4 regions of the Serratia sp. NPDC087055 genome follow, and region 1 is predicted to be linked to each of the others. Evidence: predicted binding sites of a transcription regulator. Region 1 holds the regulator's gene; each other region holds the start of a gene.

Region 1 (7,596 bases):
CATCTTCCGTCAGCATGATATTCATGCTGTTATTCATCTTGCCGGTTTGAAATCTGTCAGAGAATCAACCGAGCAGCCACTGAAATATTATCAAAATAATATTTCGGGATCATTGATCGTACTGGACAGAATGCGCCATGCGGGCATTAATCAGTTTATTTTCAGCTCTTCGGCCACCGTTTACGGACCTGCGGAATATACCCCGCTGACGGAAAATTGCCGTGTTGGGCAGACCACGAATCCTTATGGCACTTCCAAGCTGATCGTTGAGCAGATCCTGGCAGAGTTTGCCACCACTGCGCCACAGATGGCGATCACCGCATTGCGTTATTTTAATCCCGCCGGTGCGCATGAGTCTGGCTTGATTGGTGAAGATCCCGCCGGCATTCCCAATAATCTTCTGGCGTATCTGGCACAGGTGGCTATTGGCAAACTCGCGGTGTTGCCCGTGTATGGCAACGACTACCCGACCAGCGATGGAACTGGGGTACGTGATTATATCCACGTTATGGATCTGGCTGAAGGGCATTTGAAAGCGCTGGATAACCTGCAGCCAGGTTTTAACGTCTATAACCTGGGCACGGGCAAGGGTTACTCGGTACTGGAAATTATTCAGGCGTTCGAACGTGCCTGTGGATTCAAGATCGCCTACCAATTTAATCCCCGACGTGCGGGTGACATCGCCGAGTGTTGGTCCGATCCGTCGTTGGCTGCGGAAAAGCTGGGTTGGCAAGCTAAGCGCAGCCTGGAAAAAATGGTATGTGATGCGTGGTCTTGGCAGAGCAAAAATCCGCAGGGTTATGGTCCATTAATAAGGATGGCTGCCGATGGCGCTTAACAACGGGCATTTTGGCGCCCTGCAGGATGATCTGTTTCGGGCTGAATATGAGGCGCGGCTAAGCGATTTGAAGTTTGAATTCGTGAAGTGCCAACGTCAGGCTACGCCAGCGGCAAAGGCGCGTTATCAACGTGGGGTGAATCAACTACGGGAATGGCTGTCTGCGCAGGGGCATTTATTTGATGCCGCACGCTGTTCTTCACTATTTTGCGTGCCCACGCGGCCACTTGCCGCAGGGGAACAATTGCTGCACCGCATTTGGTTGGGCGGAGCCATTCCTGACGACGCGCGAGAAGTTATCTCTCAGTGGGGGGATGCACAACAAGCGGTGAGTCGTGGCGAGGCTCGTGACTGGGTCGGCATGTTATGGGTTTGGGATGCAAAGCAGCTGGCAAAGGATGCCTGTTTCATTGCCTCACCCCAAACGCATGGCGGCCAGTTGGGTGAGTACGATGCCGGTAACCATCGCCTGCAGGTGCATTCGTTGAGTGAACTGGCGCAAAGAAGAGTCGGTAATAGTTTGGGGTTTATCCATCAGCTCCATGATAAACGCTATTACGCCACACTGTCCGACTACTTCCGCTTTTTGATTTTGATTGAGATGGGGGGCGTGTATATGGATATCGACACACTTCCCCACCGAGCGGCGACACTGTTTCTGATCAAGCCTGAGGTTCCGGACTATCTTCAGTTCCTGCCCGGAGGTGAAGTTAGCCACGTCAGTTGGTTGAATTTGTTCCTCGACGAAACGGGAATGATCATCAGCCGTAAGGGAGATATGGCGCTGTGCAGGATGTTAGCTGGGCTCGATCAAATTTATGCGGGGGAAAGCAGTGAGGTACCGGAAAGAAATCCGATTTATGAACGGAAGCTGTTCGATCCTTTTTACCAATTGTGGAGTCGTCATATTGAACGTACTTTCCTCAGCCACGATCGTTTTTGCCAGATGCATGGTGTTTTGTATGACGCAACCCCACAGGCGGTAACCTGCGGTATTCGCGGTATGCGGCTGCTGGAAGATGTGATCACCAATGTGCGGCTACCGTTGTCGCAAGAAGAAGAGCAGAGCTACCGGCAATGTGTTAGCCGGTTGGAAAATCTGGATTGGCAGCTTGAGCAGCCGCTGGATTTGGCACGCTATGCGGAAATATTTACCGTTGATGAAGTACCTCGCATGGCCTATCCGGCGCAGATTCGGTCCGACATCGATCATTACCACTACTATTCGGTGCTTTCTCATGATCAGCGGCTTGATCGGGTAAACCAGCTTTTTGGGGAGTACCTGATTGCCGACAACCGGCGGCAGATAGCGGCAGGGAATTACTGGCGTTCTGCCCAGGGCGAGGGGGAGGCTGTGCCGCCTGAACCGCGGGGATCGTTGCATTTCATGGCGGGACGGCAGGTGGGTGAAGCGGATAAGACCCGCATGGCAAAGCTGATTTTTAGCACGAGCTACCTGGAATACTGTTCTGTTGGCAATCGTGCTGGGCTGGATCTGGTGTCTTTGCAGCAGGCGCAAAATATCGAGCCTTACCTGGATCTGATCACCGTGGCTTACGATCGGCGCGGAGAGTTTATCGGTTTTTTCAATGCGGCGACCGTCAGTGAACTGTATGCCATAGACGCGGACTACCTTTATCGCGATGAAATGAAACCTCTTGATGAGGCTTACGACAGCTTTGTGCAAAGCCACTGTGTCGCTGACGATTATTTTGTCTGTAGCTTGGCGATTGAGAGCCAATTTCGGGGGCTGGGGTATTTTAACCAAATGTTTGCCTTGATTCAGCTACAGGCGGATCAACGCCAGGCGAAAAACATTGCGCTGTGCGTCTGGCAAAGTAGTGATGCCTGCAAAATGTATTTGAACAAGGGGTTCCGTATTCGTGGTGTGTTCGACCAAGCCAAGGCAATGTTTTTTGATCGGCTGCTCTTTCTTGAATATGCATTGTAACGAGTTTACTCATCCGCGTGTCGGCGGGGGAGTTGACGTTGAAGTGGGTGTAAGTGGGAAGTGAGAAGTACCGTGGAGAAGTGCCGCTGCAATTGTTGTCATTTAGCTATGATCTTTCCCCGGGCCTGTCCGGGGATTTTTTTATCTATTTGCTTCAGGCATAAAAAAACCGCCGTTAAGGCGGTTCTCAATGCCGGTTAAGGGCATTATTTTTTGTCGTGCAGAGTGTCGTCTTCGCGGCAGTCACCCGTTTCACAGTGGCCGTACAGGTACAGGCTGTGGTTGGTGAGCTTGATGCCGTGTTGTTTGGCGATATCACGCTGACGCACTTCGATAGATTCATCGCTGAATTCGATCACTTTGCCACAATCCAGGCAAATCAGGTGGTCGTGATGATGTTGCTGAGTCAGTTCGAACACGGACTTGCCGCCTTCGAAGTTGTGACGAGTCACAATGCCTGCATCATCAAATTGGTTCAGTACGCGGTAAACCGTAGCCAGGCCAATTTCTTCGCCCATATCTATCAGTTTTTTGTACAGATCTTCCGCACTGACGTGATGGCATTCCGGATTTTGCAGTACTTCCAGGATTTTGAGTCGCGGAAGCGTGACTTTTAAGCCGGCCTTCTTCAATGCGGTGTTGTTGTCAGTCATGCGGATTCAGTCCTGTTACTATGCTAATCAAGTTGAGGCGTTCTCGCCTGTGGCATCGGTCGGCACAAAGTGTTAATTGCGTCTCATTATAGAACCGGTTGGCCTAAATAGAAACCGCCGGTTGTTAACAAAGATATAATTGCACTATTGCATGTTGCACACGCAACGTCTTGATGGATGGGATAAACCGATATCTCAGTCTACCTTGACGATGTGAGAAGTTACAAATATGTATCTTCTATTGCAGTAATCCGTACTGCCGATGACGGCCCTGCCGGCAACACTATGCACTTTGCAGGGCTTTTGTTCAACCTTTGGCGTTACCCGACGATCTCGGCCAGGCTCAACTCTTCGACGATTTGTTTTACCCAACCTTCGACACGTTCATTGGTCAGTTCTGGCTGGCGATCTTCGTCAATGGCGAGACCGATGAAGTGGCTGTCACTTGCCAGGCCTTTCGACGCTTCGAAGTGGTAACCTTTGGTTGGCCAGTGGCCTACAATGGCGGCGCCACGTGGTTCAATGATGTCGCGGATAGTCCCCATCGCATCACAGAAATATTCTGCATAGTCTTCTTGGTCGCCACAGCCAAACAGCGCAACCAGTTTGCCGTTGAAGTCGATCTCTTCCAGCGTTGGGAAGAAGTCATCCCAGTCACACTGGGCTTCGCCGTAGTACCATGTCGGGATACCGAGCAACAGAATATCGAAACCTTCCAGGTCTTCTTTACTGCTTTTGGCGATGTCGTGAATTTCGCAAACATCGTCGCCAAACTGTTGCTTAAGAATTTTCTGGATCATCTTGGCAATGTTTTCGGTATTGCCAGTGTCGCTGCCAAAGAAAATGCCTACATTAGCCATATCGCGTATAACCTTTAAATTCAATAAATTGCATTACACGATGTTAGCGCTGACCACGATAACACCGATTAAAATGATGCCATAGCAAGGGAAACCCTTACCGGTAATTGCGTATCATGCCAGAAATTTACCCCGGGGTTTTATCACGTTTATGCGATACCGGGTGGAATAAAACGATGTTGATCGGGCGTCATCCTTAACGCCGCGCCGCACGTGCGGCTGCAATGATCAATGTTCTGGCTGGTCGTCTGCCAGTTGCGCCAACAGCATTTGCTCAATAAGCTCGCTGCGACTGATATTACGCTGTTCCGCCAATTTGTTCAGGGCGTCCACCGCATCCGCGTTGATCTTCAGTTCCACACGCCGTAAGCCACGGACTTTATCGCGTCGAAGCTGATTACGCTTATTGATTCTAAGCTGTTCATCTCTGGATAGCGGGTTGGTTTTCGGGCGCCCCGGACGGCGTTCATCTGCGAACAGATCCAGCGTCGTGCGATCCGTTTGTTCTTTTGCCATAGGTAGCGGTACTGCAAGGGAGTTTGCATCAAAAAGCGCGTAAACGCTTCTGGATGGTTCGGTTAACACACTTCGGGCCAATAAACCCTAACCCAAATTCACCCCCAGCCCGGCGCTATTGAACACGCTTAGCACGGCGGCAAAATTATAGCGCGCCATATTACCCCAGCAGATGGAGCGACGACAATGTTTAACTGAGCCGAAAACGCGCTAAGCCGTTATCTTTAGCGCGTTTTTTCACCAGATGGCCGTTTTAGGGAGGATTCCTTCTCTGACAAGGGGGCAATTGGCTCAGGCTTCGCCGAGAAAACGATGAATGGCACGTAACACGGCTTCTGGTTTTTCTGCATGAACCCAGTGCCCAGTGCCTGCAACCACGTGTGCACGCGCCTGTGGGAATTGACGGGCGATATCGGCGCGGTAGCTATCTTGTACATAGGGCGACAGCCCACCACGAATGAACAGCGTCGGGTGCGGCCAGGCGGGGACTTCCTGCCAGCCGGTGATATTTTCATATTGATCGATCAGCGCCGGCAGGTTGAAACGCCATTGGCCCTGATGGAATGACTTCAACAAGAACTGGATCACACCTTCTTCATCCAGATAGCTGCGCATCAACTCCGCAGCCTGTTGGCGCTGCGTGATGCCGGCTGCGCTGACGGCTTGTAACGCGGCAAAAATTTCGTCGTGGCGGCGAACGTGATAGTCCACCGGTGCAACGTCAATAATGATCAGTTTCTCCACTCGCTCTGGCGCGATGGCCGTCAGTGCCATCGCCGCTTTACCGCCCATTGAATGGCCGATAACAATGACCTTCTCCAGATGCAAATCATCCAGCAACGCCAGCAGATCCTGGGCCATTTCCGGGTAGGTCATTACCGCTGAGCGTGGCGACAGGCCGTGGTTACGCAAATCGACTTTAATCACGCTGTGCTGTTGGTTCAGGTCGCGCGCCAGGACGCCCAGATTGTCCAGATTGCCGAATAGCCCGTGGATCAGCATGACCGGCAACGCTGCGGACTCGGTTGCCAGCAATTGATAATGTAATTTCATGGTGAAGTTCATACTGAGAGAGATTCAGATTAGGTTATCATGATTAAAACACCGGATGAACATACCCGTTGCCGTGCTGCCGCTTGAAATCCATGGGGTATAACGCGGATTTTTCATGGTAAGGTGCGGGTTTGGCAACGTGGATGCTGGGCGGACTCTAGGTAATAGTCTGCTTTTGCCCTGTCGGGACACATTGTTATGTTCGCTCCCGCGCTTTTAACCTTATAATCCCATGGCTTGAATGCAGGATCTGGCTTCAGGTTCTAAGTAGAAAAAAACAGTACTGGATAAAGATGAAAACTATTGAAGTCGACGAAGAGCTTTACCGTTATATTGCCAGCCACACGCAACATATTGGTGAGAGCGCGTCCGATATTTTGCGCCGTATGTTGAAATTTACCGCCGGTCAGCCCTTGCGCGCTGCGCCAGTTGCCAGCGCACAGAGCGCCGAGCAGGACAAAATTGTTGCTGCTCCGCGACCGCGCGATCGCGTGCGTGCCGTGCGCGAACTGCTGTTGTCGGATGAGTATGCCGAGCAGAGCAAAGCGGTGAATCGTTTTATGCTGGTACTATCCACCCTGTATACCCTCGATGCGGCCGGTTTTGCCACCGCAACTGAAGCGTTGCACGGCCGTACCCGCACCTATTTTGCAGGCGATCAGCAAACCCTGTTGGCGAATGGAACGCACACCAAGCCGAAGCACGTTCCGGGCACGCCTTATTGGGTGATCACCAATACCAATACCGGTCGCAAACGCAGCATGGTGGAGCACATCATGCAGGCTATGCAGTTCCCAGCGGAACTGACAGATAAAGTTTGCGGCACTATCTAATTTAGCGAACAGCCCGTCATGGTGGCCGTGAGCGACATATTGCCAGGCCGCTGGACAGGGATTAGGGAGATATGTCGATGGCGAATAACCCACGTGCCGGGCAGCCGGCTCAGCAAAGCGATTTGATCAACGTAGCCCAGCTGACGTCGCAGTACTATGTACTGCAACCGGAAGCGGGCAACGCCGCACATGCGGTGAAGTTCGGAACCTCAGGCCATCGTGGCAGCGCTCAGCGCCACAGCTTCAATGAAGCCCATATTCTCGCTATCGCGCAGGCGATTGCCGAAGTACGCCACCAGCAAGGGGTCACCGGCCCATGCTACGTGGGCAAAGACACCCATGCATTGTCAGAGCCAGCCTTCATTTCTGTGTTGGAAGTGCTGACAGCCAACGGCGTGGATGTGATCGTGCAGGAACATAACGGTTTCACACCGACGCCTGCGGTATCTCACGCCATCTTATGCCACAACCGCAACGGCGGAGCATTGGCTGACGGTATTGTGATTACCCCATCCCATAATCCACCTGAAGACGGCGGCATCAAGTATAACCCGACCAACGGTGGCCCGGCCGATACCAACCTGACTTCTGTGATTGAAAAACGTGCCAATGAACTGCTGTCTGTGCAGTTGAAAGGCGTACAGCGTCAGTCGCTGGATAAAGCCTGGAACAGCGGTCATGTACAGGCTCAGGATCTGGTGCAGCCCTATGTTGAAGGTTTGGTGGACGTGGTCGATATGCCCGCCATTCAGCGTGCCGGTCTGAAGCTGGGTGTTGATCCGCTCGGGGGTTCTGGCATTGCCTACTGGCAGCGCATTGCAGAGCACTACAAGCTGGATCTGACGCTGGTGAATGATTCTATCGATCAGACCTTCCGCTTTATGCACTTGGA
Region 2 (7,596 bases), on a different contig from region 1:
ATCAGCGGGTGATTGCCACCAACGGTGAGCAGCTGTAGCGGGGAATAAAGTGGCCCTCTCAGGCGGAGAGGGCCGAGTCAGATTACAGTGAGTCTGGATCCGGCCCGAGACGGTTGCCGATATCCAGCTTGGCGATTTCGCTCAGTTCGTCTTTATCCAGTTTGAAATCAAAGACCTCGAAGTTTTCACGAATGCGGGAAGGCGTGACCGATTTCGGGATCACGATCAGACCGCTGTCCAGATGCCAACGCACCACGATTTGCGCCGGTGTTTTCTCGTATTTTTCTGCCAGGTATTTAATGACGGGTTGATCGAATACCCCTTCACCACCCTGTGCCAGAGGGCTCCAGGATTCGGTAGCGATGTGATGCGTCGCATTCCAGGCACGCAATTGGCGTTGTTGCAGCAGTGGGTGAAGTTCGATCTGGTTAATCACCGGGGCGACATTGGTTTCATCCAGCAGGCGCTGGAGATGCGGGGTATGGAAATTACATACCCCGATACTTTTAACCAGCCCTTGTTCGCGCAGTTTGATCAGCCCGCGCCAGGCGTCCACGTATTGGTCTTGCTGGGGTTTCGGCCAGTGGATCAAATACAAGTCGACATAGTCCAACTTGAGCTTTTCCAGGCTGGTTTCCAGTGCGCCCTGTGGGTCGCCCTGATCGTCATTCCACAGTTTGGTGGTGACAAACAGTTCATCGCGGGGAATCGAGGAGGTTTGCAGCGCAGCGCCGACCCCTTCCTCGTTCTTGTAGATCGCAGCGGTATCGATCGAGCGATAGCCCACCTCCAGCGCTTTAAGCACCGCATTGGTGGTTTCTGAAATACTCGCCTGCCAAACGCCGAGACCCAACTGCGGCATCAGATTACCATCGTGGAGTTTGATGATGGGTTGTTGCGTTGTCATGCGTATCTCCTTGTCAACGGATTGCCCGGTGCTGCATGCACCAGGAACAGCGATACCCGTCATACTTCAAGCTGCAGCGGTGTTGGCTGCAAACGGTTACGTGGCCCATCCGTGGGCCACGCCCCTAAAGGGGCCGCTGCAAGCAGCGTTCAAATCTGCTCCCGGCAGATTTGTATCCCAAATCACTTATTTGAGTAAGCTCATCGGGATGCACGCTCTTGCCGCCCTCCTGCAACTCGAATTATTTAGGCTATATCAGTAGATTCTAGCTGGCAAACAGGGGTAGTGCTGAGTTCGCTAAGCAAATTTCAACGATATCGGAATCGTGCTTGGCACTGCGCCCGGCGAGCGTGATCGGTCGGGCGCAGGAGGGTCGTTGAAACTAAAGCCTAGCAGTAAATCGCGAGTTTGCGATTAACGCGCCGCTTCATAAATGCGTTGGCTCACTTCCAGGGTAATGTCCTGGTGTTCGCCGAGCGCGGTCATACCGTGCTGGTGCAGCTTATCGAGCAGCGCTGGGATTGAGCTGCCGTCGAGCTGGTAATCTGACATGCGGGTCGGCACGCCCATTTTTTCGAAGAAGGCGCGAGTGGCGGCAATAGCGCCGTCAATGCGGCTGTCTTCGCTACCGTCACGCAGACCCCAAACGCGATCGGCATACTGCAGCAGTTTTTCGCGTTTTTGTGCTTTTTTCTCGATCAACAACGCAGGCAGGACAATAGCCAGCGTTTGGGCATGATCCAGGCCGTGCATGGCGGTCAGTTCATGACCCAGCATATGGGTTGCCCAATCCTGCGGCACACCCGCGCCGATCAAACCGTTCAGCGCCATAGTGGCGCTCCACATCACGTTGGCGCGCACCGCATAGTTTTCCGGCTCAGCCAGCGCACGTGGGCCATCTTCCAGCAAGGTTAGCAGCAGGCCTTCGGCAAAGCGATCTTGCACCTTGGCGTCAACCGGATAGGTCAGGTACTGCTCGAGGGTGTGAACAAAGGCGTCGACCACACCGTTGGCGATTTGGCTCGGTGGCAGTGAATAGGTCACGACCGGATCCAGCACGGCGAACAAAGGCTGTACGTGTGGCGAGAAGAAATGCTGCTTATCACCACTGCTTTTACGGGTGATCACTGCGCCGCTGTTGGATTCAGAACCGGTGGCCGGCAATGTCAGTACGCAACCCATAGGCACTGCGTCTTTGATCTCGCTGCCGACGGTTTTCAGGATATGCCAGGCATCGTTATCTGCGGTGTAGCGGGCTGCAGCAGCGATAAACTTGGTGCCGTCCACGACGGAGCCGCCGCCAACAGCCAGCAGGAAGTCGATGTTTTCTGCACGCACGACCTCGACCGCTTTCATCAGCGTTTCGTAGGTTGGGTTAGGCTCAATGCCGGAAAATTCCAGGACATTGCGGCCCGCCAGCGCGGCATAGACCTGATCCAAGACACCGTTTTTTTTCACGCTGCCACCACCGTAGGTGATCAAAATGCGGGCGTCGGCAGGGATTTGTTGCGCCAGACCCGCGATTTGGTCTTGGCCGAACAGAATTTTGGTTGGGGTATGAAGAATAAAGTTTTGCATGGTTATTTCTCTTCTGCATAAGACAAGCGCCGGTGGCGCAAAATATCTGAGGGGTATTGTCAGTAACTTGGCCCCGCAGCACAATGCACATTCCTGCCCGAGTCTTGCCTATTTCTACAAAGCGTTGTAGAAAAATAGAGTTTTAAACTATTATTTATGCCGGATTATTCTTAGTGTAAGAGGGTGTTTCTGTGAGTGACATTGATGAGCTGCGCAGCCGCATGGCGCGCCAGGCAGCCTGTTTTGCCGAGAGTAACGGTTATACGCCCTCGCCAGTGCCACTGGTGAAAATCCTCTACGTCGACCGCCATTGCCCACGTCAACCGGTGATGTACGAACCCGGGGTAGTGATCATTTTCCAGGGTCACAAGGTGGGTTACTGCGGTAACCGGGTATTCCAATACGACCCGCGTAATTATCTGCTGATGACGGTGCCCTTGCCCTTCGAATGTGAAACCTTTGCCAGCCCAGAATTGCCACTGGTGGGGTTATCCGTGAATATCGATAGCCAGATGCTGCAGGATTTGCTGATCGACATCGGCGACGATGACTACCTGATGAAACCGCGCCGAGAAAGCAGTGGGGTGAACCTGGCTGAATTATCGGAAGAGCTATTGTGCGCCACCGAACGCTTGTTGGATGTGATGGCCAAACCGCTCGACGCGCGGGTGCTGGGGCCACAGATTGTACGTGAAATCCTGTATTACATATTGCGTGGTGCCTGTGGAGCGTCGCTGCAGGAGCTGGTTAATCGCCATACCCACTTTAGCCAAATCGCCAAGGCGCTGCGGCGCATTGAGAACCAATACGCGGACAGCCTCAACGTCGAACAGCTGGCGGGTGAGGTGAACATGAGCATTTCGGCGTTCCACCATAACTTCAAAGCGGTGACGAATACCTCGCCGTTGCAGTATGTGAAATCCTATCGGTTGCACAAAGCCCGTTTACTGATGGTGCATGATGGTTTAAAGGCCAGCACCGCGGCGATCCGCGTTGGCTATGAGAGCGCTTCGCAGTTTAGTCGCGAATTTAAACGCTTCTTCGGCGTGACGCCGAGCGACGAAGTGGCCCGGCTGCGCGACAACCCTCCACTGATGATGGAAGGGTAGATTGCAGGTTAATGCGGATTGAACTGTACGGGCGGCAACTGCCGCCCGTTAACGCATCAGGAAGAGGCTGCGCGTTTTTTGCGCCAGATAACCAACATGGCACCCAGCAGGCCAGCCAGCAACAGAACCAGCGGCAGGATCATCAGCCCTGTCATCACCTGGCTTTCGTAGCGTTTCACTAACGGGATCTGGCTGAAGGCGTAGCCGAGGCCAACTACGGCACCCACCCAAATTACGGCGCTCAACCAGTTAAAGAACTGAAAACGCGTGCTGTTCAGGCCAGAGATGCCGGCCATGGTGGGCAGCAAGGTACGGACAAAGCCCAGAAAACGGCCAATCACCAGTGCCATCAGGCCATGACGGTTAAACAGGTTGTGCGCCCGCTGGTGATATTGGGCGGGCAGCTGCAGCAACCAGCCTTTTACCAGTTTAGTGTGGCCCAGCCAACGGCCTTGCAGGTAGCTCAGCCAACAACCAAGGCTGGCGGCAAGGGTCAAAATGATCAGCGTAGGCACAAAGGCCATTACGCCTTTGGCGATCAATGCGCCAGATAGCAGCAATAAGCTGTCACCGGGTAAGAAGGAAGCTGGCAGTAATCCGTTTTCTAAGAATAGCGTGGTGAAAAGTACAGCATAAACCACCCAAATGACGCTTGGATCGGCAAGGGCTATGAAGTCCTGCTGCCAAAGCGCATGAACAATCTCTCGTAATACATCCATTATATATCCTGTTGCATGCCGGTTGCGCCTGGAGCTACGTACCCCAGGATGCGGTGTTGACCGTATCTGACAGTTACCCGCCTAGTGTACCGCTAATAGCTTAAGCACACATTAAACGAGGCGAATAAAATTACCGCTGTAACAGGCGATGTATCAGTGCGCGTTGGTAATACGCTCGAACCCGGCAGCGAGATCGGCGATCAGATCCTGCACGTTTTCCAGGCCAATATGCAGGCGTACCAGCGTGCCGGAGAAATCGACGCCGCCCGCCGGACGGATGGCTTCCAGTTCTTCCGGTTGGTTAGCCAGGATCAGTGATTCATAGCCACCCCAGGAATACGCCATGCTGAAGTGGTTGAAGTTATCCAGGTAATCGGCCAACTGCACGTCACTGAGACGCTGCTTCAGTACAAAAGAGAACAGGCCGTTGCAGCCGCTGAAGTCACGACGGTAAAACTCATGGCCTTTGCAACTGGGCAGCGCGGGGTGATTGACCACGGCCACCTCAGGCCTGTCGGCCAACCAGTTAGCGACCTCAATGCTGCTCTGTTGGTGTTGTTTGAGACGCACACCCAGCGTGCGCAGCCCGCGGCTGGCCATATACGCGGTATCGGCATCCACCATTTGGCCCATCAAATAAGAGTATTCACGCAACTGATCCCAACAGCGTGGGTTTGCTACGGCAGTGCCCAGCATGTAATCGGAATGACCAATAATGTATTTGGTGCCCGCCTGAATCGAAATATCGATGTCGAAATCCAGCGCCTTGAACAGTACGCCGGCTGCCCAGGTGTTATCGATCATGATCACCACGTCCGGCGCCACGGCACGAATAGCCTGCACCATCGCCGGGATATCCTGAACCTCCATGGTGATCGAACCCGGCGATTCAAGGAACACCACGCGCGTATTGGGCTGAATCAGCCCGGCGATATCGGCGCCTATTAATGGATCGAAATAGGTCGTCGTTACGTTCATACGGCTCAGGATATGGGTGCAAAAATCCTGCGTTGGTTCATAGACAGAACCGGTCATCAACAGGTGATCCCCAGCGCTGACGAAGGACAAGATGGCGTTGGAAACCGCCGCCGCACCGCAAGGGTAAAGCACACAACCCGCTCCGCCTTCCAGTTCGACCATCGCATCTTGCAACGCGAAATGGGTCAGGGTGCCGCGCCGGCCATAAAACAGCTCGCCATGAGCACGCTTGGCGGTGGCGTGTTTTTTGGCTGCGACGGAATCAAAGACCAGTGAAGAAGCGCGCTGGGTGACGGGATTGACGGAGCCCTGTGTATAGCGCTTGCTGCGCCCGGCGCCGATCAGGGTGGTTTCGATGTTCTTTGACGTCATGGGAGCGGGCTCACCTTATTGGGTCTTCACGGGCCATTTACGAGAGTCCTTACGGTAGCATGACATTTAATAGCCATCCAGACGTTTTAACTGCCAAATGCAGAAACGGATGCAATCCTCTGTCTGATGCTGTTCCTGGACGTCATCCTTCTGCAGGGCTGCAATGACCAAGCGGATTTATCGGTAAATTCGTGATGTGACGACAAAATGCGATAAAACGATGACGTTGTTGCAGCCCTGTGCCGTAAAAGTGACGAAAAACCTTATAAAAGGTGCTTATAGGGCCGAACAGGTCGCGAATGGGTTAGCGGGAGAGCGTTGCGGACGCCGTGGCGATAATTTTCCCGATTATTTGGTAAATAATAATGAGAACTACTATCAATCCCTGAGTGGTTTGATATGATCGCACGCTGAATTATTCCTCAATTTTGATTGGTAACGGGTGGAGGCACAGCGTGAAAACGGCTGGCAAGAATTTAAATCAAGGATCGTTCGGTCAGGGCCGGGCGCAATGGGGCCAGGCATTCGGCCGCGGTCTGATCGCTTCAATGGTATTAGTGGTGGGTCTGGCCGGTAGCGCTCAGGCAGCACCGGCGGCTAATCCAGCCGTTACCGAAAGCGTTACTCCGGCTGCGGCGCCTGCTGTTGCAGCCACGCCGGAAAATGTCACGCCGGTGAACCCACAACCGACCATCCAACCGCCAGAAACCCGCGGTATGGACCTGTCCGTTTGGGGCATGTACCAACATGCGGACATCGTGGTAAAAATCGTGATGATCGGTTTGGTGCTGGCATCTATTGTCACCTGGACCATCTTGTTCTCTAAAGGCAGCGAACTGTTCCGCGCCAAGCGCCGTCTGCGCCGTGAACAGTTGGCGTTAGCCAACGTCCGCTCGCTGGACGAAGCCTCTGAGCTGGCGCAAAGCTTCTCGGACGAGAGCATCAGTTCCGTATTGCTGAACGATGCACAGAACGAGCTGGAGCTGTCGGCGGCATCCAACGACAACAACGGCATCAAGGAACGTACCGGTTTCCGTCTGGAGCGCCGCGTAGCGGGCTACAGCCGTAATATGGGCCGTGGCAATGGCTTCCTGGCGACCATCGGTGCCATTTCGCCGTTTGTCGGTCTGTTCGGTACCGTTTGGGGCATCATGAACAGCTTTATCGGCATCGCTCACTCGCAGACCACCAACCTGGCAGTCGTTGCACCCGGCATCGCAGAAGCGCTGCTGGCCACCGCTCTGGGCTTGGTCGCCGCGATCCCGGCGGTAGTGATTTATAACATCTTTGCCCGCGTGATCAGTGGCCACCGTGCACAGGTTGGCGACGTAGCGGCGCAGGTTCTGCTGCTGCTGGGTCGCGATTTGGATCTGGCCGCTACGGCGGAAGCCAAACGTTCACAGCATTCACACCAACTGCGGGTGGGGTGAGTTATGGCGATGCGCTTAAATGAAGATTTGGACGACAGCGGCGAACTGCATGAAATCAACGTGACGCCGTTTATCGACGTTATGCTGGTGCTGTTGATCATCTTTATGGTGGCCGCGCCGCTGGCAACGGTAGATATCCGTGTCGATCTTCCGGCGTCCTCCGCCAAACCGCAGCCGCGCCCGGAAAAACCGGTGTTCCTGTCGGTGAAAGCGGACAAACAGCTCTATGTTGGCGAGCAAGCTGTCAGTGCAGAGCAACTGACGTCGGTGCTGGATCAACGGACGCAGGCGAACAAAGAGACCACTATCTTCTTCCAGGCGGATAAGAGCGTGGACTATGAAACGCTGATGAGCGTGATGGATACGCTGCGTAAAGCCGGTTACCTGAAAGTCGGGCTGGTGGGGATGGAAGGCGCCGCCAAATAACGGGCTGACATCACCAATGGATAGAAGGGCGCTCAGGCGCCCTTTTTTATTGCCTGAATTTTGTACAAAAGTTTGAC
Region 3 (7,596 bases), 1.3 Mb from region 1:
CAGCGCCAGTTTGATACCGTTGATCAACGGATCATCTTCCCAGACAGACTGCGGTTCCAGCCAGGTACCGCTATGTAACAGGATGTGCGGTGCAAATTTTAGGCGCTCGGGGTGCGGAACGGGCGTAATAATTGGCTGATGCTGTGCTGTGGAAAACGGCAGGGTTGTCATAGTGTGCACGGGGTCAGATAACGGGCAACAAGGCTTTCACTATGGCATAACGGCCGGCAAATGAAAGTAATTCTTATTCAATCAGCCAGCCGCCAGGGTGATGTGCCAACTTCTGAGCTTGATTTCAGCCCGTTACTCACATATGCCGCCGTTTTGATCGCCTTGACAGGGTTACGGCGGCCACTGATGATGCTTAGCTACCTCATCCGTTTAGGTTCAGATAATGAAAACATCCCCCGCCGTCACCATTCACTATTGCTCGCAATGCAACTGGCTACTGCGCGCAGCGTGGATGGCACAAGAGCTGCTGCACACCTTCAACACCGATCTGGCTGCCGTTACGCTGGTTCCGGGTACCGGCGGCATTTATGAAATTTCCGTCGATGGCGTAGTCATTTGGGATCGAAAAATCGACGGTGGGTTCCCAGAGGCATCTGCGTTAAAGCAACGTCTGCGCGATCGCTGCTTCCCCGAGCGTTCCTTGGGCCATGTGGATAATAAAGGGGCTAAAGGTTAAGGCACTATCGTTTGCGCAGCCTGCCGTAATTGGCTCATGGCTGCCGGCATAGCCAAACCAAAGTTCAGCAAGGCACTGTCATCAATCACCAGCAGGTGCCGCTGCTTACCCGCAGGCGTAAACGCCAACCCAGGTAATTTCCAGAGATTCACTTCGCCGCCCAGCCTGCGCAGACTGCCCTTACCTATTACCAGTAACTGTGGTGCTGCGGCAATTAACCCTTCCTGGGTCAGCAACTGATAGCGAGTCACGTTGGCCATCGCGTTCTGTAAACCAGTGCTGCGAATCGCGCCATCAGCCGCGGTGCCTTTACCGGCACCCATCGCCGAGATACCGGTATGTGCCATAATGAACAATATCCTGATGGGCAGCGGATGGGTTGGCACGGCATCCAATTGACGAGCCAGTTTCGACTGCAGAACCTGCCCCTCTTTTTCACGCCCGAGCGCGGTGGCGATCACGGCAATTTTTTCATTAATTACGCTCAACGCGGGTTTGCCCGTCACCGTTACAACGGTAATGCCAACCTGCTCAAGCTGCTGTAATACCAACGACGGTTGTGCCAGTTCACTGGCGATCACCAGCGTAGGTTTCAACGCCAAAATGCCTTCGGCATTGAGCTGACGCATATAGCCGATATTCGGCAACTCTGTGGCTTGCAGCGGTTGTTGACTGGTGCTGTCACGCGCGACCAATGCTTGCTGTGCACCTAACGCATAAATAATTTCCGTGACGTCTCCACCAATCGATATCACACGTTCGTTGGCAAAAACCGAAAACGGCAGCGCCAATAATCCTAGAATCCAGGCTCTCATTGGTTTTTTCCTTCATGGGCAGGATAATCAGGTAACAAGCGCCTTCCGATAAGAAAGGTGCTTGTTGGGCTAAAGGTGTATCCAAGGACGGGGCTTAGAAATCGACGTTTACGCCAAGTTGGAAGGTTCTTCCCGGCATAACGGCCAGCGCATTATCGTAAGCATCCTGTTTGGTAGAGTCCGTGAGTTCACGGCTGCTCAGATAATCACGGTATTTTCTGTCGGTGATGTTATATACCCCGCCGCTCAGCTTCACATTACGGGCAACCTGCCAGTAAGCCGACATATCCACCAGACCGTAACCCGGCACCCGCAAATACTCGGCCGTTGCGTCAGTGAGCGTACTGCCGCTGGCGTTGCTATAGCTTTCACGGTTGGTGGCTGCCGCCTGTTTGCCTTTCACAAAGGTCGCAGTAATGGCGGCACCGTAGCGTTTCGCCGGATCATCCCACGCCATCCCTACAATGGCTTTCATTGGCGCGACGCTGTCAATATCGACATATTTGTCGCCTGAATAACTAGACTTGGATTTCCCTTGGTTGTAACCCAGCGCAAAATTCGCGCTCAGACCGTTAACCTGCTCAAACCAGGTGCCGAAATTCAGTCGAGTACTGATTTCGCCGCCGTAGATGTAAGCCTTGTCGCGGTTTTCTGCCTGGTAAATGGTGTAGATATTGGAAGGCACGTTAGTGAACTTGCCCGGGCTGCTGGCACGTTGATAGCGGGTATACGCAATAAAGTTTTTATAGGTGTTGTAGAACAGCGACGTACGCACCGTAACACCCTCAACGACGTCTCCCTTCATGCCCCATTCCAGGTTATTGCTGGTCTCGGTTTTCAGATCGGCGTTACCAATCAACGCATACTGTGCCGTACCTGCATAGCTGGAGCCAAGGTTCCATGAACCATACAGCTGACTGGCGTTAGGGAACTGCGCCCCACGCTTGTACTGTACATAAGTCATCAGCGTTGGCGTAATGTCGTATTGGAAACTGAGTGACGGTAAGACTTGCGTGTCAGTATTGCTTTTGCCGTACAGCGTTTCCAGTTCAGACTCCGTGAGCACCGCGCTCCCCGTGGTCAGACTGCTCAGGTTTTGCGGTTTCGTGCTTTGGTGAGCCACGCGCACACCGGGTACAACGGCAAAGCCATGTCCGTCCAGATCAAACTGGATCCGGTCCTGTACATACCCACCCAGCACGTAACTACGGCTGTCAGACTCTGGCTGCATGATGGCGGTGAACGCGCTTGGCGCCGGTTCTTCCCGGAATGGTCGCTCGGTATCCGCCACGCGTGCATTAACCCCACCACTCAGCGTATGGCGACCCAACGTTTTGGCGATCTGTGTTTCAAAACCGTAGGTGTTAACGTTGTAGTCGGAGTAAACCCGCTCCATGCTGCCGGTACTGGTCGGCATGTAGGTGTTATCATGTGCTTGAGTCTGCTGGTAATAGATTTTTGATGTCAGGGTATCGACAAAATCATTGTATGGCGTCCATTCATCTTTCAGGCTGACGCCCCAACGGCGCGTATTGCTCTGCTGCTGTGCGGTGCCCAGAATGGCGCTTCCGGCCGAATTCCAACTGTCGTAATGGGTATGGTTGGTTTTGTCGTAGTAATCTACCGTGCCGGTGAGTTTGTGCTCGTCACTGGGTTGCCAGATGCCGGAAGCCATCAGCGCATTGGAATGCCAGTTGGCCGGATAAGCCTCATTGGTACCACTGTTATTTTGCGTTTCCTGCCCATCCCGGCGGCTATACACAAACACCCCTCGCAACTGCTCATCGCCTGCGGCAGCGGTGATGCCGTTATGCCAACTGCGATTGGATGAGTCGTAATCGCTTTGGTAACCAAAGTAGGTCTGCTTGGTGGGTGACAGATACTGGTCCGCCGTCTTGGGTGAAAACGATACCGCGCCACCGATAGAGGTATTACTGCGTTCTGTTGACGTCGCCCCCGACTCAATGTCCACTTGGCCGTACATGTAAGGGTCAAGATAGTCCCTGCCGATACCGAAAGTGTTGAGCCCCGCACGGCTAACATAGCTACGCCCAGTCGCATCTGGTTGTGGGATCCCATCCACATCCAGCCCGACACGGTTACTCTCCAGGCCACGGATGTTATATCCGGTGTAACCACTGCGATCGAACCCGCTTTTCCCGGAAGAAGAGCCACCACTGACACCCGTTGCACCAATCAGCGTTTCATAACGCATTATTGAGCCAAAATCATTCCCCCCTTTTTTCTGCATATCTTGTGCAGAAATCGTGGTTATTGTTCCGGCTTTTTTTTCAATTACCGGTGCAACAACCGTTATTTCCTCTTCATTTTGCGTGGTCTTTTGTATTAAGGGTTTATTTACTTCACCATTAACGTAAAAAGTGGTGCTGGCCAGAGCCCCGCATAGGACGGACTGCCCGATAATTCCCCGGTAATTAAAAGTTTTGCGCATGTATTAACCCTGCATTAATTATTAGTATAAGCTCGCAGTTGCTTCGTCACCCGGGAGTTAACCGGGTTCAACAATATTAATGAAAAGTAATAATGTAAAAATAAAGGTCTTTCTACGTAGACTTGATGAAACACATGATAATGATAATGCTTATCATAAGCAATATCGTCATAATATTGATTGATGTATTGACGCACTATTTCCCAATTGCTTACGCAATCCTTACATAGCGGTACTACAGTAGGCCGGAGACGGAGGTTCAAGCATGCAGGGATGAAAAACCCTGAGAGAACGGTGGGCATAACCCACCGTGACTGAGTTAAACAATAAAGTCTGTCGCCGTATTCGCCTGCCCTACAATTTGAACCAGGAAGTCTGGAGAGGCGTGACCATTTATATTCAGCGCTAATTCACTTAAATTGCTTTGTGAATTATAGGTCAGCAGTGCTTCCCCTGCCTGGCCACTGAAATTGTCAACAAAATGAATAAAGTCCGCACCTTTAGCGCCGTGATTAAAGAAGGACAGATCAATTTTGTCGATGCCGGTTTCAAAGTCCACGATCTTATCAGGGGATGCGAAAGGTGAATCGCTCACCGCTGCGAAAACAAAAATATCGTTGCCGCTGCCACCGTATAGCTGATCCTGCCCCCCACCGCCGTAGATCACATCATTACCGGCACCGCCGTGGAGAATATTGGCGGCGTTATTACCGACGATAACATCATTACCCGAACCACCGATGGCATTTTCAATAATTGCACCCAGTGCAATGGACACGTTCCCCTTCAACCCACCGACATCAGAGAAGGAGCCTTCTGTCAGGTTGATGCGCTGGTTCTGCGTATAGCCGGAGAAATCAAGGGTATCATTACCACCCGCATCCCAAACGGAGAAAACTAATTTCTGGCTGCTGTCCGTCGCCGTGTAGAAGTCCCTGCCGGTATTGGAGTTGAACCCGTATACCGTATCCCCGGTACGGGTACTGGTATTCGCGCCATAGAGATGTTGAATAGCGGCAATATCGTCAACCAGAGGCGCTGCGGCAAAATAGCCGCCGTTATCACCACCGGTAACGCCTTCATCCCAATAGCTCATCACGCTGAACTGGCGAGTGTCTTCGGCATAGGTCCCCTTCGCATAGCTAGGGTTTTGGCCGGCATTATAAGCACCTGGGTGATCTAACCCCAGCGTGTGCCCTAATTCATGCGTGATGCTCAGGCGGCCGTAGTTGCCAAGCTCAGGGTATAGGTTGGCGTAAACCCCGTCGCGGGGATCCGCGTAATCGTAATTGATGTTGAACCAGCTTTGGCCATCGGTATTATGCCCACGATAGTCATTACCCGCTCCGGTAAAGGGCTTAATTGCATAAGCCTGGCCGTCGCCTTCGTAATTACCAAAGGTAATATTGGATTTTTGTCCGGGGGCAACTTCGACAAAATTCAGGTTAGCCACATCTGCCCAAGACTGTAAGGACAGTTTTGCCTGGGCTTTTTGCTGCGCGGTAAAGGCACTTAGGCCGGTGTCTTGGCTGCCGAAACGGGCATTCAGGTTACCCTCGTTATAATCCCAAACCGGGAAGGAATAAGTCACCGTCGCGCCTTGTCCCGTAATATGAACGCCATTCCAGGTCTGTTCACTGCGCGCTATTTGCTTACCTGCCGCCTCCACATCGAAAGAAGGCTTATTATTAATCGTTAATCCATTACCTCTATTATGGTAATTGAGCAAATCATTAACACTGTCCCAACCGCTTGTATTTCCATTCAGGGAATTTTCCATGTCCATCTCCAGTAGGTTAATTCATTCCGTTATATATAATTCAATTGCGATATAAACAACTGCTGCCGACTTATATTGCAGCATTTAAATCGTAGTATGATTTTCAGATTGCTCAATATATATCGCGAAAATAAATGATAATGATGTTAATACCTAATGCGATTCACGGCATGTGCCTTTCCCCGAATGCCCGTGGAACACCCCGCATTCATTTCACCGTCACTTGCCTTTTGCCAGGCCTCTTGCGTTATACTACGCCCCACTTTTTGTAATGAACTCAGATGACTATGGAACGCTTTCTAGAAAATGCGATGTACGCCTCTCGCTGGCTGCTTGCCCCGGTTTACTTCGGCCTGTCCCTGGCCTTGCTGGCACTGTCGGTAAAATTCTTCCAGGAGATTCTTCATGTTTTGCCGAACATTTTTTCCATTGCCGAAGCAGATCTGGTTCTGACGCTGCTCTCATTGATCGACATGGCATTGGTCGGCGGCCTGCTGGTGATGGTGATGTTCTCGGGGTACGAGAATTTTGTTTCGCAATTGGATATCAGCGACGACAAAGAAAAGCTGAGCTGGCTGGGTAAGATGGACGCCACCTCGTTGAAGAACAAGGTGGCCGCGTCGATTGTCGCCATTTCCTCCATTCACTTGCTGCGCGTGTTTATGGATGCCAAGAATGTGCCGGACAATAAGCTGATGTGGTATGTGGTTATCCACCTCACCTTTGTGCTTTCCGCATTTGTCATGGGCTACCTCGATAAACTGACCCGCTACAAGCACTGATCCCCTTTAGCCGCCATGCCCCAATGGCGGCTAACCCTTCTGCCCGCCATTACATTAAAACATTAAAAATCAATTTGTTGAGCAGGCGCTTTAGGCGCAATTAAAGTGACATCGTCACTAAAATTGGATTCACTTGCCACGTTACCCATTTCTATTAGTGCCATCTGATGATAATAACATTATAATGTTATTACACTTCGATAAGCGCAGAGGCGAGCGTAAGCCGAACGCTTCCGCTGACAGGACCTAGATAAATCATGCCGCTGAATGGTAATCCACTGCAGTACCAGGACGTTCAATCCATCCTGCCACACCGATTTCCCTGTCTGCTGGTCGATCGCATTCTGGCTGACGGCACTTCCATTGCGCAGGGGCGTCTCAGCGCCATCAAAAACATTACCGCCAATGAGCCCACATTTTGGGCCGGTCATCATCAGGTAAATGTATTTCCCGGAATATTGATGGTGGAAGCGCTGGCACAAAGCACCGGGCTGTTAGCCCATTACTATCTCAGCCCGCTGTTGCCGGGTGAACACTACTATTTTGCGGCCATTCATCATGCCCGCTTCTATCGTTCTGCCCGCCCCGGCGACCAGCTTCGTATGGACGTCGCCTTTGTTCGGCAACGTTCGGGCCTTGCCCGCTTTACAGGCCGCGCCACGGTCAATGGCCGCCGTATTTGTACTGCCGAATTTATGTGCGCCCGCAAGTAAGGTTGTTTTTTCTGATGGAGGCTCAACGAAAACGTTATGTCTTTGGTTGATAAATTGCTTAATACGCTGGATTTCTCTCCTCGTGGCCAGGTCATCGCCCGGGAACAAGATCACTGCGGTGAAATTATTGTGTCCGACCACAAAGGCTACCGAACCCTGCGTTTCGACGGTATCTGCGAGCAGAGCAAAATGTGTATTAGCGCACCGCAGGTGCCGGTTCACAATTACATTAAAACCATGCTGATGGCCGTGGCCTGGCAACCCCCTTCTGCTGCACTGATTCTGGGGTTGGGGGGTGGCGGCTTGGTGCGCGCACTGCACGCCTATGACGACAACATACTGCTGGAAGTGGTAGAGCTGCGTCAG
Region 4 (7,596 bases), 1.7 Mb from region 1:
GGAAACCAGCGCAGCGAATGCCGGGCAAATCTCACCGGGCTATGCGGCTCCGTGGGCGGCGCCGGGTGTGCCGCTGAAGGCGATCAAGTGGATGTTCCAGCGCCACGCGCCGCTCGCTGTTCGTCTTGATGGCAGCAGTTTCCAGTTAAGCTGGATGTGGCAGATGCTAAAAAACTGCAATACTGAACACTATATGACCAATAAAGGGCGGATGGTGCGGTTGGCAGAATACAGTCGCGACTGTATCAAAGCATTGCGCCAGGAAACCGGCATCCAGTATGAAGGCCGCCAAGGCGGTACGCTGCAACTGTTCAGAACGCAGCAACAGTTTGAAAGTGCAGCGAAGGATATTGCTGTTCTGGAAGATGCCGGCGTGCCTTACAAGCTGTTGGAAGCGAACCAACTGGCCAGCGTTGAGCCCGCATTGGCCCAGGTCGCGCACAAGCTGACCGGCGGGCTTCAACTGCCAAACGACGAAACCGGTGATTGCCAACTGTTTACCCAGCAACTGGCTAAACTGGCACAACAAGCAGGAGTCACCTTTTTGTATAACCGCAGCGTTGATCGCTTGCTGGTTGAAGGCGATAAAATCAGTGGCGTACAGTGCGGCGGCGAAATCTTCAAGGCTGACAGTTACGTGGTTGCTTTCGGGTCCTATTCCACAGCGCTGTTGCGCGACCTCGTGTCGATCCCGGTATACCCGCTGAAAGGCTATTCACTGACCATCCCGATCACGGATGAGGCTGCTGCCCCATTCTCGACCGTACTGGATGAAACCTACAAAATCGCCATCACCCGTTTCGACCAGCGTATTCGCGTCGGTGGCATGGCGGAAATTGTCGGTTTTAATACCCAGCTTGAGCAAAAACGGCGCGAGACGCTGGAGATGGTAGTACGCGATCTTTACCCTAACGGTGGGCGGGTGGAAGATGCGACGTTCTGGACAGGTCTGCGCCCGATGACGCCGGACGGCACGCCGATTGTCGGTAAAACGTCGCTGAAAAACCTGTTCCTGAACACCGGACACGGCACACTGGGGTGGACAATGGCCTGCGGTTCTGGGCAGCTACTTTCTGATCTCATTTCCGGTATCACGCCGGCTATTCCTTCGGAGGACCTGGGGGTGGCGCGATACAGCGCTGGATTTCATAACCGCTACGCCGGCCCTTTAAATGATGTGCATCCCGCGCGTTAAGAACCCAATTTATTGATGTTGTCGTCACGGGCGTTGTCCCGTGACGGCATTCGCAGGCCCGTAGGAGTGCCCATGCCTCGCCCGATTTCCGCCACGTTGCACCTTGGCGCATTTGAAAATAACCTGCAGGTTGTTCGGCGTTTTGCCCCCAGCGCTAAAGTCTGGTCGGTCGTAAAGGCCAATGCCTATGGTCATGGTATTAAACATATTTGGCGCAGTTTGGCACAGACCGACGGTTTTGCTCTGTTGGATCTCGCTGAAGCCATTACCTTGAGAGAGTCTGGCTGGCAGGGGCCGATTCTTTTACTGGAAGGTTTTTTCAAGCCGCAAGATTTGGCCTTGCTCGATCGCTATCGTTTGACCACATCGGTGCACAGTGATTGGCAATTGTCGGCGATAGCTGAAGCTAAACTGTCGGCGCCACTGGATGTTTACCTGAAAGTGAACAGCGGTATGAATCGTCTGGGATTTGCACCGGAACGTTTGCACGCGGTTTGGTTGAAAGCGAGGGAGATAAGCAATATTGCGAACATGACGGTGATGAGTCATTTCGCCACTGCTGATGGCCCTCAGGGAGTGGTAGAGCAAATGAGGGTTGTTGAAGACGCGGCGTCGTCTATCCCTTTGCCGCGTTGTTTAGCTAACTCTGCCGCCACGTTGTGGCACCCAGAAACCCATGGTAGCTGGGTGCGGCCAGGTATTGTGCTCTATGGCGCTTCGCCCAGCGGGCAATGGCGTGACATTGCGGAGAGCGGTTTGCAGCCCACCATGACGCTGAGCAGCGAGATCATAGGGATTCAAACGTTGAAACGCGGCGATCAGGTTGGCTATGGTTGGCGCTACCGTGCCGAAGGTGCGCAGCGTATTGGCGTAGTTGCTTGTGGCTATGCAGACGGTTATCCGCGCCATGCGCAGACCGGGACACCTGTCTGGGTAGACGGTGTGCTGACGCGGACGTTGGGTACGGTTTCAATGGATATGCTGGTGGTTGACTTAACGCTATGCCCAAATGCCCAAATTGGGGCGGAAGTAGAGCTTTGGGGACGACGCCTGCCGGTTGACGATGTTGCTGCCGCGGCAGGCACGTTGGGCTATGAATTACTGACGGCGTTGGCCGCCAGGGTACCCGTGACCACTGAGGCTTAAAAGCCTCAGGCGACTTTCTTCAATTGACCTTTAATTTGCTTGCTGCGCTGCCGCGCGTGCAGCGCCAGCAGGCAACCCACCAGCATCACCAGTGCGAGTGACAGCTTGGGTTGCAACGGCAGTGCCATTGCCAACAAGCCTAGCCCCGCACCACCGGCCATCTGTACAAATCCCACCAGGGCAGAGGCAACTCCAGCCTCGTTAGAGTACGGCTCCAGCGCGTAGCTGGTTGCCGGCCCCATCACAAAGGCAAGCCCTGCGCAGGCACAGGCGACAGGCAGCATATAAGCCAGCCAGTGAGTTTGCGCCGGGCCTGACAGCAAGAACACGCCAAGCAGCAATCCAACACAGCCGATGCCCATCAACAGCCCGCCGGTCGCAAGGCATACTGGCCGCCCGACCTTGTGAATAATCCGGTTGGCGAAAAAACTCACCAGCATGATCCAAAAGCCGTTAGCGCCAAACACCAGTGAGAATTGCAACGGGGTTAGGCCGGCGGTTCCCATCAACACGTTAGGCGCTAGCGAAACATACGTCAGCGCCATCCCCATCGCCCCAGAGTTAACTACGGCGAAGGACAAAAAGCGGCGGTCGCTAAGAATTCGGGCATATTGTCGCACCGGTAATCCTTTGACACGCACAGTATCCGCCGGGCGAGTCTCTGGCAGCCGCAGGGCGATCAGTATCAAGACAGCCAGGGCGTAACACACCAGGAACCAGAACGGTGCGCGCCAGCCAAAGGCTTCAGCTAGCAGACCGCCGAGCAGCGGTGCCAGTGCAGGGATAATATTCAGCGTGCCGTTGAGAAAACCAAAGGCGCGCGCCGCATCGTCACCGTTCATTCGGTCACGCACACCGCTGAATGCCACTACCGCAGTGCAACAAACCGCGACACCTTGCAGCAGCCGTGAGGCAACAAACACCGTTGGCGTGGTTGCCAACGCCGCCATGGCCGCGCCAAGCATATAAATAACAATACCTGCCAACGCCACCGGCTTGCGACCGTAGTTATCCACCAACGGGCCGGCGATAATCTGCCCAAGGCCCAATACCAGAATGAACAACGAAATAGTGGACTGAATCAGCGCTTCGCTGCTGTTAAGGCCGAGAGCGATCGCGGGGATAGTCGGCAAATAAAGATCGATGCCCAGCGGGCCGAGAAGTACCAGGCTAAGAAGCAGAAACAGAAATTTTTGCATAACAAAAACAGCACGTCCGAGTGACAAAGAGGGCTAGAGTAGAGACTCTGGCGTTAAATAGAAAGGGGCAAAACATAGGCTGGTTATCGCTTCGCCTGTCTGCTCCGCTTACAGTGCAGAGTTTTTGCGGTAGTAAAGTGCTGAGATCGTATCTGCCACGTAGCGCGCCTGATGTTTGGCGTCATCCAAGGCGCGATGAGGCGTGCCCTCGAATGCCCGTTCCTTCTTGGGATTGAAACCCAGCAGTTCGGCCAGCGTGATCACGGTACGAACGTCTTGCGTATCCCAAAACTTCCAGGGGCACGGCATTTCAAGCTGCTGAAAGGCATGTTCGAGAATGGCGCAGTCGAATTCTTTACCGTTACCCCAGACTTTTACCGGGTCGGTGCTGTTCATATGGATAAACCGGCTCAGGTTGGTCAGCGTTCGTTTAAGTGTCTCAGTGCCACCGAAAGCCAGCTTACGGGCTCCATCTGATTGTTTCGCCCACCAGGCGACGGTATCCAGGCTGATGGTCCTGCCGGGTTGATCTTTTTGGCTACTCACGGCGTTTTCAAACTCGGCGCCCAGTTGGCCGGTTTGGGGATCGAAAAAGACAGCGGCAACGACCAGAATCACAGCGCTTGGCTTTATGTCCAGCGTTTCAATGTCTAACATGAGATGGTGCATTGGGGCTCCCGGCTAAGTGAGGTCGTGCATAATCTTACTACAAACCGGGCGAGGATGCGCCGTCAGGCCTGTATGTCTGAAATGACCGGCGGATTTAAAGAATACTTTGAAATAGTCTAAGGCAGGGTAACCGAGGTATGATACTCAGGGTTCTGTTGTCGGGTTGGTTCTATCGGTGAGAACGTTTATTTTCATTTTGTGTATGGTCGGTTATCTGCTGGTATTGAGCTACCTTGGCGTTTTTGTCACTGATAAAATATGTGAAAAGTCTAACAACTACACCAAAGTATGCCGTCTGGTAGATATCTCTGAGCCTCACATCCCAAGACAATGACCGGCGCTCAGCCCAAATAATCGATGGTAATCAACGGTGTCAATATGCCTGCCAAACTAGCCAGTGTTATCCATTGCCGCCAGCCCAGGCGTGCCAACCAATCTTGACGCAGGGGTGGCGTTGCCAGTTGCCCTACGGCGACGGTGCCCGTAAGCAGCAGCGTCAGAAAAATGAATACCAGCCCACGGCTCCATGCATTGAATTCGATATGCAGCACATTGGCGTAATACAGTCGCATCAGAATGTAATAGGCCAACATAACCCACGCGAAATGCGTGCGTTTTTTCAACACCTGATAGAGAATAAATGCGATGAACAGGCTGTGGCACACTGAGATCAACGGCGCTTCAATCGGGTGCCTGACACAGCCGTTATATACCGCCAGGTAAACATTAAAGATCAACTGTGCATAGACGGTATATATATACCAGCCATAGATGACTTTGAGTTTTTTGGGGGTTGGTGGTATAGGGCAATAGTCCGGTATCATTGAAGCCTCCTGAGCTGACTAGCGTTATAGCACCCAAAAACTAAATGAATTTGAAACGCCAAACAGGCTTTATTTTGGCCCCGAATGGGAACTAATCAAGGTATGTCAGGTCTGTATCGGACAATACGGCCTTTGGCGTTAATAGTTGAATTCTAATGGTAATTCATTGATATGAAAGATTATAAAAATAGCCGCTTCGCAGCATATCTGTTGATTTTTACGCTGGGTCTTTATTTTTTGCTTCCGCCAATGCTGGTCGCTTTCTTTTTTAAGTGGTTTAACTTAAACCCTTTCGTCATTATTCGATTTTGGCATTTTAATCCATTCTCCGCCGATCGGGGCATTCCCATTTATCAAACCTTTATATACGTATTCGTCGTATGGGGTGGGTTGAATGTTCTGGTTTGGGGAACGCTGTTTGCGATAGGACGTTTGTATGCCCGGTTCACCAGACCTCGTTGAAGGTCACTGCTCAATGCTGTAAAAGTTGTAGATACTAAGCACCTTTCAAAATATAATGATAATCGTTATCATTTTTAACGAGGAAGGGTGAGAAGGGATAGCCCCTTATGCGCCACCCAATCCGGTACGTACCTGTCACATTTACTCCTTTTCTATGGCCAGCCTAGAGCTGGCACTTTTTTATTTTCAATAAGATATGTCCATTCTGACTATGGGGGCACCCGTGGGCTGAGTCACTTCGGAGGCTCATAAAAAGCCAACGTATAGTGTAAATCATTATGGATAAAGAGAGTGATTATCATTAGTATTTACATTTTGTAAGCCTCTGTGGACGCATTACTCGTTGTAACGGGCGAGCTGGCTCATAGAGTGCGATTTAATGATATTTACTAGGGATTACAAGCATGTCGATTATTTTTCCTGTCAAAAGGTCGCGTGTTTTATGTGCATTCGCGATCTTCCTGCCATTGACGTCGTTAGCTGAAGATACGTTGGTCGTCACGGCAAAAACCGCAGACACGGCAGAGGCACAAACACAAGGCTACCAGGCCACTACCAGCCAGGGAGCCACTAAAATCGATACCCCCCTGGTCCTGACGGCGCAGTCTGTCTCGGTGGTTACGCGCCAGCAGATGACCGATCAGAGTAGCCAGACGGTTAACGATGCGTTGAAATATGCACCGGGTGTCTTTACCAATTTTTCCGGTGGTGCGACGCGCTATGACACCATTGCGTTACGTGGTTTTCATGGTGGTGACGTTAATAATACTTTCCTTGATGGTTTACGTTTGTTGAGTGACGGCGGCACTTACAATGCCTTGCAGGTTGACCCTTGGTTCCTGGAGCGTATCGATATTATTAAAGGGCCCTCATCGGTGATGTATGGGCAAAGCATTCCGGGTGGGTTGGTCGCGCTCACGTCCAAGCGGCCGCAGTTCGACACGCAGGGGCACGTTAATCTCAGTGCCGGTAACAATAGCACTAAAGGCGGTGCCTTTGATGTGACAGGGCCATTATCGGATCAATGGGCTTATCGCTTGACGGGAATGACGCGCAGCAGTGAAACCATGTATGACCACCAGCGCGAAGAACGTTATGCTATTTCACCGTCATTACTGTGGCAGCCGGACGAGAATACCTCGTTGTTGTTAAAAGCCTATTTGCAAAAGGATCCTTCTGGCGGCTATCACAGCGCGGTGCCGGCAGATGGGAGCCTTTACTCAAGCTCAGGAGACAAACTGGGCCGAGGGTTCTTCGACGGCGAAAGCAGCCGTAATGTGTTCAAACGCTGGGAACAAATCTACAGCTACGTTTTCTCACACAGTTTTAACGATGTTTGGTCATTCCGGCAAAATGCCAGCTATACCCATTCCAATGTTGAATTACAGCAGGTATACCAGATTGGCTGGGATCCAGAACACCAATTGTTGAACCGCTATTACAGCGGTTCCGCGACCTCGTTGGATGCATTTGCTGTCGATAATCAACTTGAAGCTGATTTTGCTACCGGCTTGCTGGAACATAAAGTGATGCTGGGGCTGGATTACCAGCGCTTTCGTAACAATCTGTGGGATGAGTCAGCAGGGGCTTCTACGTTGAATCCCTATACCGGCGTGTCCGGTGGCGCGGGGTTAACCCATCTGACGCATACCGATTCCAGGCGTCACTATGAGCAGACGGGGGTGTATTTACAGGATGAAATCAGTCTGCGGAACTGGTATCTGAATCTGTCCGGCCGTTTTGACCGCATAGATTCAAAAAATACGGTGCTCAACACGGGCACTAGCGATGCGCGTAGTGATGATAACTTCAGCGGACGTGCGTCGTTGCTTTATCATTTTGATAGTGGTTTTTCACCTTATGCCAGTTATAGCACGGCGGTGACGCCGGAGGCGCTGCCCGATCAGAACGGACATATGTTGAAACCGAGCACCAGCGAGCAATATGAGGTGGGTTTGAAGTACCAGCCGCCAGGCAGTTCATCAATCTACAGCGTGGCGCTTTATGACTTGACGCAGAAAGATGTAGCCAACCGCGTTGTACAGCAAAGTTATTATCTGCCTGCCGGTAAGGTGCATTCTCAAGGTGTTGAACTCGAGGC

What was found. Region 1 encodes Fur, which represses iron uptake genes when iron is present. Its sites were predicted from a motif close to ATAATAATGAGAACNACTATCAA; they were not measured.
Region 2: a site for Fur is predicted at 6,023-6,045, ahead of exbB (tol-pal system-associated acyl-CoA thioesterase). Genes of this name have one in related genera too.
Region 3: a site for Fur is predicted at 4,090-4,112, ahead of ACI2J2_RS05780 (TonB-dependent receptor domain-containing protein). Genes of this name have one in related genera too.
Region 4: a site for Fur is predicted at 5,781-5,803, ahead of ACI2J2_RS03705 (TonB-dependent siderophore receptor). Genes of this name have one in related genera too.

What each region holds. Positions count from the first base shown of each region.
Region 1 covers NZ_JBJDOG010000001.1:2,505,514-2,513,109, reverse strand. Annotated here, with positions in the region: gene galE (UDP-glucose 4-epimerase GalE) at 1-838, shown strand, start outside; gene ACI2J2_RS11935 (glycosyltransferase) at 828-2,789, shown strand; gene fur (ferric iron uptake transcriptional regulator) at 2,996-3,442, opposite strand; gene fldA (flavodoxin FldA) at 3,763-4,302, opposite strand; gene ybfE (LexA regulated protein) at 4,531-4,818, opposite strand; gene ybfF (esterase) at 5,110-5,883, opposite strand; gene seqA (replication initiation negative regulator SeqA) at 6,165-6,704, shown strand; gene pgm (phosphoglucomutase (alpha-D-glucose-1,6-bisphosphate-dependent)) at 6,782-7,596, shown strand, end outside.
Region 2 covers NZ_JBJDOG010000003.1:154,344-161,939, reverse strand. Annotated here, with positions in the region: gene ACI2J2_RS16930 (GH1 family beta-glucosidase) at 1-38, shown strand, start outside; gene dkgA (2,5-didehydrogluconate reductase DkgA) at 83-907, opposite strand; gene yqhD (alcohol dehydrogenase) at 1,322-2,485, opposite strand; gene ACI2J2_RS16915 (AraC family transcriptional regulator N-terminal domain-containing protein) at 2,707-3,594, shown strand; gene ACI2J2_RS16910 (DedA family protein) at 3,651-4,313, opposite strand; gene metC (cystathionine beta-lyase) at 4,467-5,663, opposite strand; gene exbB (tol-pal system-associated acyl-CoA thioesterase) at 6,119-7,093, shown strand; gene exbD (TonB system transport protein ExbD) at 7,097-7,519, shown strand.
Region 3 covers NZ_JBJDOG010000001.1:1,225,543-1,233,138, forward strand. Annotated here, with positions in the region: gene ACI2J2_RS05765 (helix-turn-helix domain-containing protein) at 1-171, opposite strand, end outside; gene ACI2J2_RS05770 (SelT/SelW/SelH family protein) at 395-688, shown strand; gene ACI2J2_RS05775 (hemin ABC transporter substrate-binding protein) at 685-1,503, opposite strand; gene ACI2J2_RS05780 (TonB-dependent receptor domain-containing protein) at 1,598-3,955, opposite strand; gene ACI2J2_RS05785 (serralysin family metalloprotease) at 4,275-5,735, opposite strand; gene ACI2J2_RS05790 (TIGR00645 family protein) at 6,023-6,517, shown strand; gene fabZ (3-hydroxyacyl-ACP dehydratase FabZ) at 6,775-7,230, shown strand; gene ACI2J2_RS05800 (spermidine synthase) at 7,267-7,596, shown strand, end outside.
Region 4 covers NZ_JBJDOG010000001.1:784,199-791,794, forward strand. Annotated here, with positions in the region: gene ACI2J2_RS03675 (D-amino acid dehydrogenase) at 1-1,195, shown strand, start outside; gene dadX (catabolic alanine racemase DadX) at 1,268-2,341, shown strand; gene ACI2J2_RS03685 (multidrug effflux MFS transporter) at 2,347-3,540, opposite strand; gene ACI2J2_RS03690 (3'-5' exonuclease) at 3,649-4,209, opposite strand; gene ACI2J2_RS03695 (hypothetical protein) at 4,551-5,033, opposite strand; gene ACI2J2_RS03700 (hypothetical protein) at 5,205-5,495, shown strand; gene ACI2J2_RS03705 (TonB-dependent siderophore receptor) at 5,900-7,596, shown strand, end outside.